DNA from 2 places in the Pseudomonas syringae genome. Region 1 is predicted to be linked to the other one. Evidence: predicted binding sites of a transcription regulator. Region 1 holds the regulator's gene; the other holds the start of a gene.
What was found. Region 1 encodes FliA, which starts transcription of late flagellar genes. Its sites were predicted from a motif close to CTAAAGTTTNNNNNNNNNNNGCCGNTAA; they were not measured.

Region 1 (7,271 bases):
GTGGAAGATTTCGTTGACGTTGACCAGCGGGAACGCAAACGCCTGGTTGCCCAGCATCACCATCAGGGTCGGCATGATCGCCAGGGTCAGCGGGACCTTGATGACAATTTTCGAGCCCTGGCCCTTGGTCGAGTAGATGTTGATCGAACCGTTGAGCTGGGAAATCTTGGTTTTCACCACGTCCATGCCCACACCACGACCCGACACATCGGAAATCTCGGTCTTGGTCGAGAAACCCGGCGCGAAGATCAGGTTGTAGCAGTCGGTGTCGCTCAAGCGATCGGCTGCGTCCTTGTCCATCACGCCACGCTTGACCGCAATGGAGCGCAATACGTTAGGGTCCATGCCCTTGCCGTCATCGGAAATCGACAGCAGGATATGGTCGCCTTCCTGTTCGGCCGAGAGAATCACGCGGCCACCGCGGGACTTGCCCGTGGCTTCGCGCTCTTCCGGCGTTTCGATACCGTGATCGACCGCGTTGCGCACCAAGTGGACCAGCGGGTCGGCAAGCGCCTCTACGAGGTTCTTGTCGAGGTCGGTTTCTTCGCCGACCAGTTCCAGGTTGATCTCTTTCTTGAGCTGGCGAGCCAGGTCGCGAACCAGACGCGGGAAGCGGCCGAATACTTTCTTGATCGGCTGCATGCGGGTCTTCATCACCGCAGTCTGCAGATCTGCCGTCACCACATCCAGGTTGGAAACCGCCTTGGACATGGCTTCGTCGGCGCTGTTGAGGCCCAGACGAACCAGACGGTTACGCACCAGTACCAGTTCGCCCACCATGTTCATGATTTCGTCCAGGCGGGCGGTATCAACGCGAACAGTGGTTTCAGCTTCGGTCGCGACCGGCTTCTCGCTCGGAGGCGCCGCAGCGCGCGCCGGGGCCGGAGCTGGAGCCGCTTTGGCCGGCTCGGCCTTCGCCGCAGGTGCAGGTGCCGGAGCTGCCGCAGGCGCAGGCGCCTTGGCAACCACCGCCTGAGGTTCGAACTTGCCCTTGCCATGCAACTCGTCGAGCAGGCTTTCAAATTCGTGATCGGTAATTTCATCCGACGCAGCGGCTTTCGAGGCCGCAGGAGCCTTGGCAACCGCAGCCACCGGGGCAGCGGCAACCGTAGTGGCTACTGCGGCGTCGAACGAACCCTTGCCATGCAACTGATCGAGCAGCGCCTCGAATTCGTCGTCAGTGATTTCATCACCGGCAGATGCAACCTTGTTGCTCTGCGCAGCAGGTGCCGGGGCGGCGACAACATCGGCTGCAAACTTGCCCTTGCCATGCAACTGATCGAGCAGGGATTCAAATTCCTGATCGGTGATCTCGTCGCCGGACGCTGCACTGGCAGCCGGTGCTGGCGCAGCCGCCGGAGCGGCCGATACCGGATTGCTGCCATGCAGCGAATCCAGCAGTTGTTCGAATTCATCATCAGTGATTTCATCACCGCCTGCGGCCTGCGCTGCCGCCGGGGCAGGAGCCTCGGCAACGGGCTCAGGTTCCGCAGCTACCACCGCATCAGCGGACTGCGGCTCGGCCAGACGCGCCAGCGCTGCCAGCAATTCCGGTGTGGCGGGCGTGACATCAGTCCGTTCACGTACTTGACCAAACATGCTGTTGACGGCGTCCAGAGCTTCCAGGACCACATCCATCAGTTCGGAATCAACGCGTCGTTCGCCCTTGCGCAGGATGTCGAACACGTTTTCGGCGATATGGCAGCACTCCACCAGCTCATGGAGCTGGAGGAAGCCGGCGCCCCCTTTTACAGTGTGAAAACCGCGAAAAATTGCATTGAGCAGATCAGCATCATCCGGTCGGCTTTCCAGCTCGACCAATTGCTCTGACAACTGCTCCAGAATTTCGCCGGCCTCTACCAGAAAATCCTGAAGGATTTCTTCATCGGCGCCGAAGCTCATGGGGTGCTCCCTAAAATTAACCGTCAACAGATCTTAGAAGCCGAGGCTCGATAGCAGATCGTCTACATCATCCTGTCCGGATACGACGTCTTCACGTTTATCGGCATGAATCTGCGGACCTTCACCCTTGGCGAGATGTTTTTTAGGATCTTTTTCAGCAAGGATGGATTCTTCGTCATGTTCGATGCCTGCGAAGCGATCGACATGGCTGGCCATGAGCACCAGTTTGAGCAAATTGCCTTCTACTTCAGTGACCAGTTGCGTGACACGCTTGATGACCTGACCGGTGAGGTCCTGGTAATCCTGGGCAAGCAGAATGTCGTTGAGGTGTGCGGAGACCTCATGGGTTTCCTTCTCGGTACGCGTCAGAAAACCATCGACCCGCTTGGCGAGTTCGCGAAATTCTTCGGCACCGATTTCGCGGCGCATGAAACGCCCCCAGTCTTCGCTCAACGCCTTGGCGTCGGTACTCAGACCGTTCATGAGCGGCGTGCTTTCCTCGACCAGATCCATTGTGCGGTTGGCCGCATTCTCGGTCAGCCGGACGACGTACGACAGACGCTCGGTGGCATCAGTGATCTGCGACACCTCCTCGGCCTGAGGCATATGCGGATCGATCTGGAAGTTGACGATTGCACTGTGCAGCTCGCGCGTCAGCTTGCCCACTTCCTGATAAAGGCCGCGGTCACGTGTCTGGTTGAGCTCATGGATCAGCTGCACAGCCTCGCCGAAACGACCTTTTTCAAGGCTGGTGACAAGTTCTTGCGCGTGTCTTTTTAAGGTCGACTCAAAGTCGGCCATCGAATCAGTGTTATCCATAGCGCCCTCACGGCATGCATCAGCTATTGACGCGGTCAAAGATCTTTTCGATCTTCTCTTTCAGCGCTTGAGCCGTGAATGGCTTGACTACATAACCGTTCACCCCTGCCTGCGCAGCTTCGATGATCTGCTCACGCTTGGCCTCGGCAGTGACCATCAGCACCGGAAGATTCTTCAGGCGCTCATCCGCACGAACCTGACGCAACAGGTCGATGCCGGACATGCCAGGCATGTTCCAGTCCGTCACCAGAAAGTCAAAGGCACCGCTCTGCAGCATCGGCAATGCGGTCAGACCATCATCGGCTTCCGACGTGTTGGTAAACCCCAGATCACGCAACAGGTTCTTGATGATCCGCCGCATCGTTGAGAAGTCATCAACGATGAGGATTTTCATGTTCTTGTCCAATTCGACCTCCAAGCAGTCTTTAACGCGTTCAGCACCTGAACACGCTGTTCAATCAATACTGGCACAGCACACTCCCAGCTATACGAAACGAAGACGGGCTTGGCACAACGACAGTCAAGACTGCGACTAAAGCCCATCGAGACGCTGCCCGACAGGCCCCTGCCTCGTCTATCCTGTTACCACGTAACGCTTTGCACAGCCGGCATGCAGACAACGCGCGACAAACGTCGCGCCCTGCCGTCAACGCGCTCGCCACTCCCCCAAACGCCCTCGCAAACGAGCTGCGCACTGGCTGTGTAACTGACTGACTCGCGATTCGCTGACCCCTAGAACCTCTCCGATTTCCTTCAGGTTCAGCTCTTCGTCATAGTACAGCGCCAACACCAGACGCTCACGCTCCGGCAAATTGGCAATTGCATCGGCCAACGCGGCCTGGAAGCGCTCGTCTTCCAGATCGCGCGACGGCTCGAGCGAACCGCTCGCGCCGTCCTCGTGCAGCCCTTCATGATCGCCGTCCTGTAACAGGTCGTCGAAACTGAAGAGGCGGCTGCCCAAGGTATCATTCAAAATCCCGTAATAATCATCAAGACTCAACTGGAGTTCGGCCGCAACCTCGTGATCTTTAGCGTCACGTCCGGTTTTAGCTTCAATTGCGCGAATTGCGTCACTGACCATGCGGGTATTGCGGTGTACCGAGCGAGGCGCCCAGTCACCCTTGCGCACTTCGTCGAGCATGGCTCCACGGATGCGAATACCGGCATAGGTTTCGAAACTCGCACCCTTGGTGGAATCGTATTTGGTGGAGACTTCAAGCAGACCGATCATGCCGGCCTGAATCAGATCCTCGACCTGCACACTGGCCGGCAAACGCGCCAGCAAATGGTAGGCAATACGCTTGACCAGCGGTGCATACCGCTCGATCAGCTCATATTGTGAGTTACGAGAAGTCTTGCTGTACATCTGATAGCCGCTCGCAGTCATTGCACAGGCCCCGCGCTGGTCTGGTGGACGAGTCTCTCGACGAAGAACTCGAGATGACCCCGCGGGTTGGCTGGCAACGGCCAGGTATCAACCTTCTGAGCAATGGCCTTGAACGCCAGTGCACATTTGGAACGCGGGAATGCTTCGTAGACGGCACGCTGTTTCTGCACGGCCTTGCGCACGCATTCGTCGTACGGCACGGCGCCCACATACTGCAGGGCAACATCAAGAAAACGGTCTGTTACTTTGGTCAGTTTGGCGAACAGGTTGCGCCCTTCCTGCGGGCTCTGGGCCATGTTGGCCAGTACCCGGAAGCGGTTCATGCCGTAGTCGCGATTGAGCAGCTTGATCAGGGCGTAGGCATCGGTGATCGACGTGGGCTCGTCGCATACCACCAACAGTACTTCCTGAGCAGCGCGCACGAAGCTCACCACTGATTCACCGATACCGGCAGCCGTGTCGATCACCAGCACATCAAGATTGTCGCCAATCTCGCTGAACGCCTGGATCAAGCCGGCATGCTGGGCGGGAGACAGATGCACCATGCTCTGCGTGCCGGAAGCAGCAGGCACGATACGAACGCCACCCGGCCCCTGCAACAGAACGTCGCGCAACTCGCAGCGACCCTCGATCACATCGGCGAGCGTCCGTTTGGGTGTCAGCCCAAGCAGAACGTCGACATTGGCCAGGCCAAGATCGGCATCCAGCAGCATGACGCGCCGGCCAAGCTCGGCGAGGGCCAGCGAGAGGTTCACTGACACGTTAGTCTTACCGACGCCACCTTTGCCGCCGGTCACCGCGATCACCTGTACGGGATGCATGCTGCCCATGTTATTTCTTTACCTTGACTTGCGTAGACCGAAACCACACCGAGAACCGCACATTCACAAATGAACAATGCCTGGCAGACCGTTGATGCAGGGACATTCCAAAAATATCCATCACTTAACCCACTCTCTTGCCAGGGGTGTGATAGAGGTCAGCAAACATATCAGCCATCGCTTCCTCGCTCGGCTCATCCTGCATCTGCACGCTCACGGCACGACTGACCAACTGGTGACGCCGTGGAATGTGCAGATCATCAGGAATACGTGGGCCGTCCGTGAGGTAGGCCACTGGTAATTCGTGACTGATCGCCAGGCTCAGGACTTCGCCGAGGCTGGCTGTTTCATCGAGCTTGGTCAGAATGCATCCCGCCAGGCCACAACGTTTGTAACTGTGATAAGCCGCCGTCAGCACCTGCTTCTGGCTGGTCGTTGCCAGCACCAGATAGTTACGCGACTTGATGCCACGGCCTGCCAGACTTTCCAGCTGCATGCGCAGCGCCGGATCGCTGGCTTGCAGCCCGGCGGTGTCAATCAGCACTACACGTTTGCGCAACAGTGGCTCCAGTGCCTGAACCAGGGACTGACCGGGATCGACATGGGTGACCGGCACGTTGAGGATGCGGCCCAGTGTCTTGAGCTGCTCCTGAGCGCCGATACGGAAACTGTCCATGCTGACCAGCGCAATGTTCTGCGGGCCGTACTTCAAGACATAACGTGCCGCGAGCTTGGCCAGTGTGGTGGTCTTGCCCATGCCGGCAGGGCCGACCATGGCAATCACGCCACCCTCTTCCAGCGGCTCGACCTCAGGGACGGCAATCATGCGTGCCAGGTGGGCCAGCAACATGCGCCAGGCCTGACGGGGCTCATCGATGTCCGGAATCATCGACAGCAGATCGCGCGACAGCGGGCCGGACAGACCGACGCGTTGCAGGCGGCGCCACAGGTTGGCCTGCTGCGGGCGGCTGCCCTGCAACTGATTCCAGGCCAGGGAGCCGAGCTGGACTTCCAGCAGCTCACGCAGACCATTCAATTCGGAACGCATCGAGTCGAAAGCGCGCTGGCCGGCGGCAGGCTCTGCAGCAGGGGCAGGCGCATAGGCAAACGGGCGTGGCGGCTCTTCGAGTGTCGGTTCGATGTGCGTGTCGACAGCGCTGCCGGTTTTACCGGAAAACAGCTGAAGGTTGACCGACGTGTCACTGTCACTGCGATTGTTCAATTCAGCCTGAGCGGAGACGATGCGCGACTGAGTCTTGCGCAGCTCGTCTTCCAGCTCCATGTTCGGCACGCGCGGGGCCAGGGCAGACAGCTTGTAATCCAGAGCAGCAGTCAGCTCTACGCCACCGGCTATGCGCCGGTTACCGATGATGGCAGCTTCAGCGCCCAGCTCATCACGAACCAGCTTCATGGCTTGACGCATATCGGCGGCGAAAAATCGCTTAACTTGCATGACTCACTACCTCAGCCGTTCGGCCCGACAGTCGCTACGATGGTTACTTGCTTGTTGTCCGGTATTTCCTGATACGCCAGAACATGCATGTTCGGTACAGCCAAACGTCCAAATCGTGACAGCATCGCCCGGACAGGACCTGCTACCAGAAGAATCACCGGCAACCCTTGCATCTCTTGACGCTGGGCGGCTTCGATCAACGAACGCTGGAGCTTTTCAGCCATGCTTGGCTCAAGCAGAACGCCTTCTTCCTGACCCTGACCGGCCTTCTGTAGACTATTGAGCAATATCTGTTCCAACCTTGGCTCCAGAGTGATAACAGGCAGCTCCGGCTCAACGCCTACAATGCTTTGGACGATTGCGCGACTCAGACCGACGCGCACGGCCGCGACCAAAGCGGCGGTATCTTGACTCTTTCCAGCGTTGTTAGCGATGGACTCTGCGATGCTGCGGATGTCACGCACCGGCACGTGTTCGGCCAGCAGCGCTTGCAGCACATTGAGCAGCGACGACAGCGACAGCACACCCGGAACCAGCTCTTCAGCGAGCTTGGGCGAGCTTTTGGCCAGCAATTGCATCAGTTGCTGGACTTCTTCATGGCCGATCAGCTCGTGGGAGTGCTTGTACAGAATCTGGTTGAGGTGCGTCGCTACCACGGTGCTGGCGTCCACCACCGTGTACCCGAGTGACTGTGCCTGGCTGCGCTGGCTGATTTCGATCCAGACCGCCTCGAGGCCGAACGCCGGGTCTCTGGCGGTGATGCCGTTCAGGGTGCCGAAGACTTGCCCGGGATTGATCGCCAGCTCGCGATCCGGATAGATCTCGGCCTCGGCCAGGATCACGCCCATCAGCGTCAAGCGATAGGCGCTGGGCGCCAGATCGAGGTTGT
Region 2 (7,271 bases), 1.7 Mb from region 1:
TGTGCCAGGTGTCAGTTGGGATGCGTTCAGTGCGCGTTATGCCCATGAACGCAATACCGTGCTGTTGACCACACCCGAGCTGCAACCCAGGACCGGCAGCTGTCTTTTACCCACAGTGGTACTGCTCGACGAGGAGCCGCTGGTCAGACCGAGTGGCGTCAGTGACTGGCTGGTGCGCGACGCGCTGACCGGTGATGCCCTGCGCAGATGCCTGCGTTATGTTCATGAACGCGGCCGGCTGGAAGACAGCCTGCGCCGCCTGGCCGGCCAGGACCCGTTGACCGGTATCGCCAACCGCCAGGGTTTTCAGGTGCTGCTGGCCTCTCGCCTGGCCGAAGGCGGCAGACTGGCGCTGGGCCATCTGGACCTCGACAACTTTCGACGCGCCAATGATTCGCTGGGCCACCAGGCCGGTGACCGGCTGATCATGCAGGTCGTGGCGCGTCTGAAAAACCAGCTCGACGCCGGCGACCAGATCGCCCGCCTGGGTGGCGACGAATTCGCGCTGCTGATCGACACACGGAAAACGCCAGCGCGCGCCATGCAACTGGCCGAACGGATCACCGACGTGCTGTCCGAGCCTTACTGGGTCGACGGTGAAAGCCTGTTGCTCGGCTGTAGCCTGGGGATCGCCCATTCGCAGACCGAACCCGAGGTCGACCCGCTGATGTGGCACGCGCATATCGCCATGCGTCAGGCCAAGAGTACCCAGGGCTGCACGTTCCACCTGTTTGACGAGCGCATCAGCCGCAACGCGCGCAGCCTCGCCGACCTTGAAGGCGAGCTACGGCGCGCCTTGCGCCGGGACGAGATGGAGCTGCATTACCAGCCACGACTGTGCCTGCAAAGCGGCCGCATCGTGGGTCTGGAAGCCCTGGTGCGCTGGCGTCATCACGAGCGCGGGCTGTTGCCACCCAGCGAATTTGTGCCGCTGGCCGAGCAAAGCGGCTTGATCGTGCCGCTGGGCTACTGGGTCATCTTCCGGGCCTTGCGCGACATGCAGGTCCTGCGCGACCAGGGATTTGCGCCGCTGCACATGGCGATCAACCTGTCGTTCCGGCAGTTCCAGGACAGCCAGTTATTACCGACGCTCAGTCGCCTGATCGAAGAGCACGACGTCGATGCACGCTGGCTGGAATTCGAATTGACCGAAACCGCCGTCATGCGCCGCACTGATCAGGTCAGGCAGACCATGGAGGCGCTGGGACGGCTGGGCGTGCGGTTTTCGCTGGATGACTTCGGCACCGGCTATTCGTCATTCATGCACCTCAACAGCCTGCCCATCGCGCTGCTCAAGGTCGACATGGGCTTTGTCGGGCAGATGGAGTCACGCGAAGAGAACCGCAAGCTGGTCCACGCCATGATCAATCTGGCGCACAACCTGAATCTGGAAGTGGTGGCCGAAGGCGTTGAAACGGCCGGGCAACTGGCCTTGCTGCGCAGCTTCGGCTGCGATCAGGTGCAGGGCTATCTGATCAGCAGACCGCTGCCGATGACGGCGTTGGTGACGTATCTGCGTTCGGAAGCCGGATACCCGGACGTGTCGACTTCAGGATAACGACGTGCCGGCCTAAACCGGCACCGCCACGCCTGCGGCCTCCCGACGCAGCAGGCGCGCCGTCTTCCATTCGAATGCGTAGGTCAGCGCCAGCGCCGAGCAGAGCAGGCCCAACGCCAGGCCCCACCATACGCCCGGTGCGCCAGCGTCGGCATAAAACCCGAGCAGCCACGCGGCAGGCGCAGCGATCAGCCAATAACAGCCCAGGCCGATCAGGAACGTGGTGCGAGCATCCTTGAGCCCGCGAATCGCGCCCATGGCGATGGTCTGGGTACCGTCGAAGAACTCGAACCAGGCGGCAATGGCCAGCAACTTCGCGGCCAGCACGACAATCTCGGCAAATGCCGGGTCGTTGATGTCCAGAAACAGACCAATGACCCAATGCGGGGCCAGCCAGAACAGAATCCCGAACATCAGCATCACGCTGCCGCCAAAACCGATCCCCACACGCCCGGCGGTGCGCGCCATGAGCATGTTGCCAGCGCCATAGTGCTGACCGATACGCATGGTCACCGCATAGGAAATGCCCACCGGAATCATGAACGCCATGGACACCGTTTGCAGGGCGATCTGGTGCGCCGCCATCTGCGTACTGCCCATCGCCCCCATGCAGAACGCCGCGAAGGTAAACAGCCCGACCTCCACCGCGTAGGTCCCGCCAATCGGCAAGCCCAGACGCCACAGTTCTTTCAAGTGACTGCGCGACAGTTTCGACAACCCCTTGCTGATCGGATACGCCGCGTAGGCCGGATGGCGCTTGATGTGCAACGCCAGCGCCAGTGCCATGCAGTTGGTCACGACGGCAGTGACCAGACCGATGCCCATCAGCCCGAGGTTCGGCAGGCCGAGCCATTGATGAATCATCGCGTAATTGAGCGCGAAGTTGGCAACGGCGCCGGCCACGCTGATGGTCATGACCGGCCCCGCGCGGCCCAGCGCACTGGTGAAGCCGCGCAACGCCATGAAGCTGAGCAGACCGGGCAGGGCGAGGGGCAACGTGATCAGAAATTGCGCAGCCATGTGCACGTTGGCTTCGGCCTGACCGAACTGCAACAGCACCGGCTCCAGGTTCCACAACAACAAGGCGGCGACCAGTGCCATGCCCCACGCCAGCCACAACCCGGCCTGAGTCAGGCGCGTCGCACCTTCTGTATCACCCGCGCCGTGGCGGATCGAAACCAGCGTACCGACCGCCGCCATCACACCGACGCAGAAAAACGAGATGAAGCTGTAGGTCGCGGCACCCAGCCCGCCGCCCGCCAGCGCTTCCGGGCCGATTTTGCCCATCATGACCGTGTCGGTGAAGACCATGAGCATGTGCGCCATCTGTGACGCGATCAGCGGCCCGGCCAGGCGCAGGATAATCCAGAGTTCTTTGAAGGCGGGCTGCTGCATGGTGGCGGTGCTCTACGGCGAAGGGACTGTTAAGCAGCGTATTCTGGGCACTTAAACGCCGTAGCACAAAACGATAAACCTGATGCTTAGCATGACTAAAACTCATCTGAATAGATTTGCAGTAAAGTAAAGGTTCATCGCCAGCAGGACGCGCCGCATGCCTCGCAATCTCCCGCCACTTTATGCACTAAGAGCATTTGAAGCCGCTGCACGGCATACCTCGTTCACGCGTGCAGCAGAAGAGCTGTCGATCACCCAAAGTGCGGTCAGTCGGCATATCCGTACGCTGGAGGAGTACTTTGCCTGCCGTTTGTTTCAGCGTAACGGGCGCAACCTGCAACTGACCGAATCGGCACGCTCCCTGTTACCCGGCGTGCGCGATGGCTTTCTGGCGCTGGAGCGGGCCTGCAGCATCTTGCAGACCGAGGAAGGCATCCTGCGCATGAAGGCGCCTTCGACCCTGACCATGCGCTGGTTGCTGGCGCGGCTCAGCCGTTTTCGTCATCTGCAACCCGGCAATGAAGTGCAGTTGACCAGCGCCTGGATGGACATCGACGCCGTGGACTTTACCCAGGAGCCTTTTGACTGCGCGATTCTGCTCAGCCAAGGGCATTTTCCGGCGGACTGGGAGGCCACTCTGCTGTTCCCGGAGTTACTGATACCGGTCGGGTCGCCCACCTTGTTGCAGGATCCGCCGTGGAATGTCGAGCGACTGGCGAGGGCAGAACTGCTGCACCCGACACCGGACCGCCGCGACTGGCGCACCTGGCTGAACCGCATGGGTCTGGGCGACAAGGTCTCGCTGAAAGGCGGGCAGGTATTCGACACGCTGGAGCTGGGGATGATTGCGGCAGCACGCGGTTACGGGGTCTCGATGGGCGACTTGCTGATGGTCGCCGAAGATGTGGCGCAGGCGCGCTTGAGCCTGCCGTGGCGTACGGCAGTGTTCAGCGGAGAAAATTATTATCTGGTCTGGCCGCGCACAAGGCCCGGCGCAGAGCGGTTAAGACGCCTCAGTGATTTTCTTCTGGGAGAAGTGAAGGCTATGGAGTTGCCACTAGTTGAAGTACTTCATTAATATTTAGTTTAGTATTGAACTGCCATCATTCATAAATGTCGCGCCACGCGCTCAAGTAACGAAGTTGATGGCCGAAGCAATGCTTAACGTCGCCTTGTCAGGCGGAAGAACCCCAACTAAATATTCGCTGAATGGTAAGCCACGGATCAGGCGACTCCAGTCATTTGGCGTGGAGTCTCTATGTCCAAGCCCCGTACTAGAATCGCCTCGCAACTGGGTATTGCTCTGGCAGTGATCCTCGCCGTCGTTATCAGTGGCAGTACGCTGTTCGCCTTGAGATCCCTGGACGCGTCCAACCTGGTCATTCGCGAAGAACACATGTCGAGCGAAGCCAGGCTGCTCGCCGACCAGCTCAACACGTTTCACAGCACGTTGCGCGACAGTACCCAGCGCTTGAGCGGTCTGTTCGAGAAGCGCTTCGCCGAAGGCCTGACCCTGCAAGCCGACAAGCCGGTAACCGTAGCCGGCACTTCGACGCCGGGCCTGTATCTGCGTGATACAGCACTGAACAACGACTTTACCGAAGTCGATGAATTCCGCTCGATGACCGCAGGCGTGGCGACGATTTTCGTGCGCAGTGGCGATGACTTTGTCCGCATCAGCACCTCGTTGAGCAAGCAGGATGGCACGCGCGCCATCGGCACTGTACTGGACCGCAAAGGCGCCGCTTACGAGCGCTTGATGGCGGGTCAGAGCTATGTCGGGAAAGCAGTACTGTTTGATCGTTATTACATGACCCAGTACAGCCCGGTGCGTGACAGCAGCGGCAAGATCATTGCGGCACTGTTCGTAGGATTCGATTACACCGACGCGCAGAAAACCCAGTTCGATAACCTCAAAAGCTTCCGTATCGGCTCTACCGGTTCGCTGGCTCTGCTGGACGACAAAGGCACCTGGCTGGTTCCGCCTGCCGGCGTCAAATCCCAGGAAAGTGCCGCGAAAGCAGTCGCCGACCTCGCCAGCAAACCGGGCAAGGCGCAATTCTGGAATGAAGGTAACGATGACTATTACAGCGTCGGCCAGCCGTTCGCCGGTGGCCCCTGGACAGTCATTGCCAGCATGCCGCGCAGTGAAATCAGCGAAGTGACCTGGAACGTGGGTACGCAACTGGCTATCGGCAGCCTGCTGGCCATGATCATCGCCGTGGTCAGCGCCATCTGGTTGCTGCGCAGCAAGCTGCGTCCGCTCTCCGAACTGGTTCGTCAGGCCGATGCACTGGGCGCTGGCGATCTGAGCGTACGCCTCAATGTGACCAGCAACGACGAAATCGGCCAGCTGTCCGGCAGCTTCAACAAGATGAGTGAAGCGCTGTCGTCCATGGTGTCGCACATCCGTACCGCCGCGCAGGAAGTCAGCAGCCGCGCCAATGCGTTGTCCGGCCTGTCCGGCGGTGCCTACGAGGGCATGGAACAGCAGTCCGGCGAGATCACCAGCATGGCCGGTGCCGTTGAGGAGTTCAGCGCCACGTCGATGAACATCGCTGACAACATGGGCAATACCGAGCGTCTGGCGCAGGAAAACGCGCAGCAGACGCGCATCGGGCGCACGTCGATGGACGAAGCGTCTTCATCGCTGCAACAGATCGCGACGTCGTTGAGCAGCACCGCGAAAGTCATCGACACACTGGGCCAGCGCTCGCAGGAAATCGGCAGTATTGTCGGCGTGATCACGTCAATCGCCGACCAGACCAACCTGCTCGCCCTCAACGCCGCCATCGAGGCGGCACGTGCCGGTGAGCAAGGCCGTGGCTTTGCAGTCGTCGCGGATGAAGTTCGCAGCCTGGCGTCACGTACCCGCGAAGCCACCGATGAAATCTCTGGCATGATCGCCAGCATCCAGCAGGAAACCGGCAACGCCATTAGCACCATGCAGCAGGGCAACACCCTGATGCAGGAAGGCCTGTCGCTCAACTCGAAAGTGGCGTCTGCACTGGCGCAGATCGACGAGCAAAGCCGTTCGGCCGGGCATCAGTTCGCAGCCATTACCACGGCCACCCAAGAGCAAAGCAGCACCGCAACCATGCTCAGCAGCAACCTGCAAAGCATCGCCATGGCTAACAGCGAACAACGCCAGGTCATGTCCAACCTCGCAATCACCGCCCAGGAACTGAACGGCCTGGCGACCGAATTGCGCAACGAGGTTGACCGGTTTCGTTGAGTTCCCAACGCCGTTATGACCAGCCGAATATCGTGCCAATGCTCCGCATTGGCACGCCGTTCTGAACGCTTTGCGTCCAGCCTTGAATGCACGTCTGGACCTGGATGCAGCGCGGAGCATCGGTACCAGGTCAATTCGGGCCTGTTTCAGAAAATACCACTGTCGGCCGATAGACAGTCTTGTGAACAGGCACTTCTGATCATTTCGCAGGATCGGGGGCCTGGCATTCGAAAGCCCCTACACTGCTTGCACTGACGCCAAAGCCCGACACGGATGCTTCAGCAAGATATCCGGCACATCCCCTACCGACCCCGTCAAGGATCTCGACCATGAAGCAGTATGTTGAAAACTATCAGCCCATCGAAGGTTGCCCACCTGCATCTGGCCACGTGGAAGGTGATTCGGTGTCCCCAAAGGCGATGATTTTCCATATCCTCAAGGATCTCAGCGCTGATGTAGAAGTTCTGGATATCGGCTTTGGCTCCGGAACAATGGGGGCCTTGATCAAATCGAATCCGGACACTGCGCACTGGTCGGTAGATGGCATCGATGGCTGGGAGGCCAACTGCCAGAATTCGCAGCTGTATGAAAACGCCACCTACCGCAACATCTGGCATGGTCTGGCTCAGGAGCTGTCATCCGAGCGGCTTGCTCAGTACCGGATAATCTGCCTGCTGGACGTTGTCGAGCACCTGACGGCGGACACTGCACGATGGCTGGTACGGACGCTGCTTTCCAGTCTGGGGCCGGACTCCTACCTGTTTATCAGCACCCCGCTGTGGTTCTACCCGCAGGACGCCCAGCAGGACGGTGATCTTGAGGAACACCTGATCGGCGTGCCCGCATCGTCGATGATGGCGCTGTGTCCGCACCTCTATGCAGTCAATCAACCACTGATCGGCGGGTTCGTATTCAGCCGTCGCAGTCTGGATTTCGTGGAATTTTTCCAGCCCACTGCGGATAAATCGTTTTCATATGAAAAGGGCATGAAGGTCGCAAAAGCCGTCGGGATGAAACTCGAACCCAACGTCGCATTCACCATGGATTGACCGGGCAATCCACTTGCAGCCTTCGGGCGGCAAG

Region 2: a site for FliA is predicted at 4,082-4,109, ahead of I9H07_RS24515 (methyl-accepting chemotaxis protein). Genes of this name have one in related genera too.

Annotation. Positions count from the first base shown of each region.
Region 1 is NZ_CP066265.1:1,682,644-1,689,914, reverse strand. Features, by position in the region: gene I9H07_RS07690 (chemotaxis protein CheA) at 1-1,902, opposite strand, end outside; gene I9H07_RS07685 (protein phosphatase CheZ) at 1,936-2,721, opposite strand; gene I9H07_RS07680 (chemotaxis response regulator CheY) at 2,741-3,115, opposite strand; gene fliA (RNA polymerase sigma factor FliA) at 3,368-4,108, opposite strand; gene fleN (flagellar synthesis regulator FleN) at 4,105-4,938, opposite strand; gene flhF (flagellar biosynthesis protein FlhF) at 5,054-6,382, opposite strand; gene flhA (flagellar biosynthesis protein FlhA) at 6,394-7,271, opposite strand, start outside.
Region 2 is NZ_CP066265.1:5,533,401-5,540,671, reverse strand. Features, by position in the region: gene I9H07_RS24530 (putative bifunctional diguanylate cyclase/phosphodiesterase) at 1-1,558, shown strand, start outside; gene I9H07_RS24525 (NorM family multidrug efflux MATE transporter) at 1,571-2,953, opposite strand; gene I9H07_RS24520 (LysR substrate-binding domain-containing protein) at 3,111-4,031, shown strand; gene I9H07_RS24515 (methyl-accepting chemotaxis protein) at 4,212-6,188, shown strand; gene I9H07_RS24510 (class I SAM-dependent methyltransferase) at 6,518-7,237, shown strand.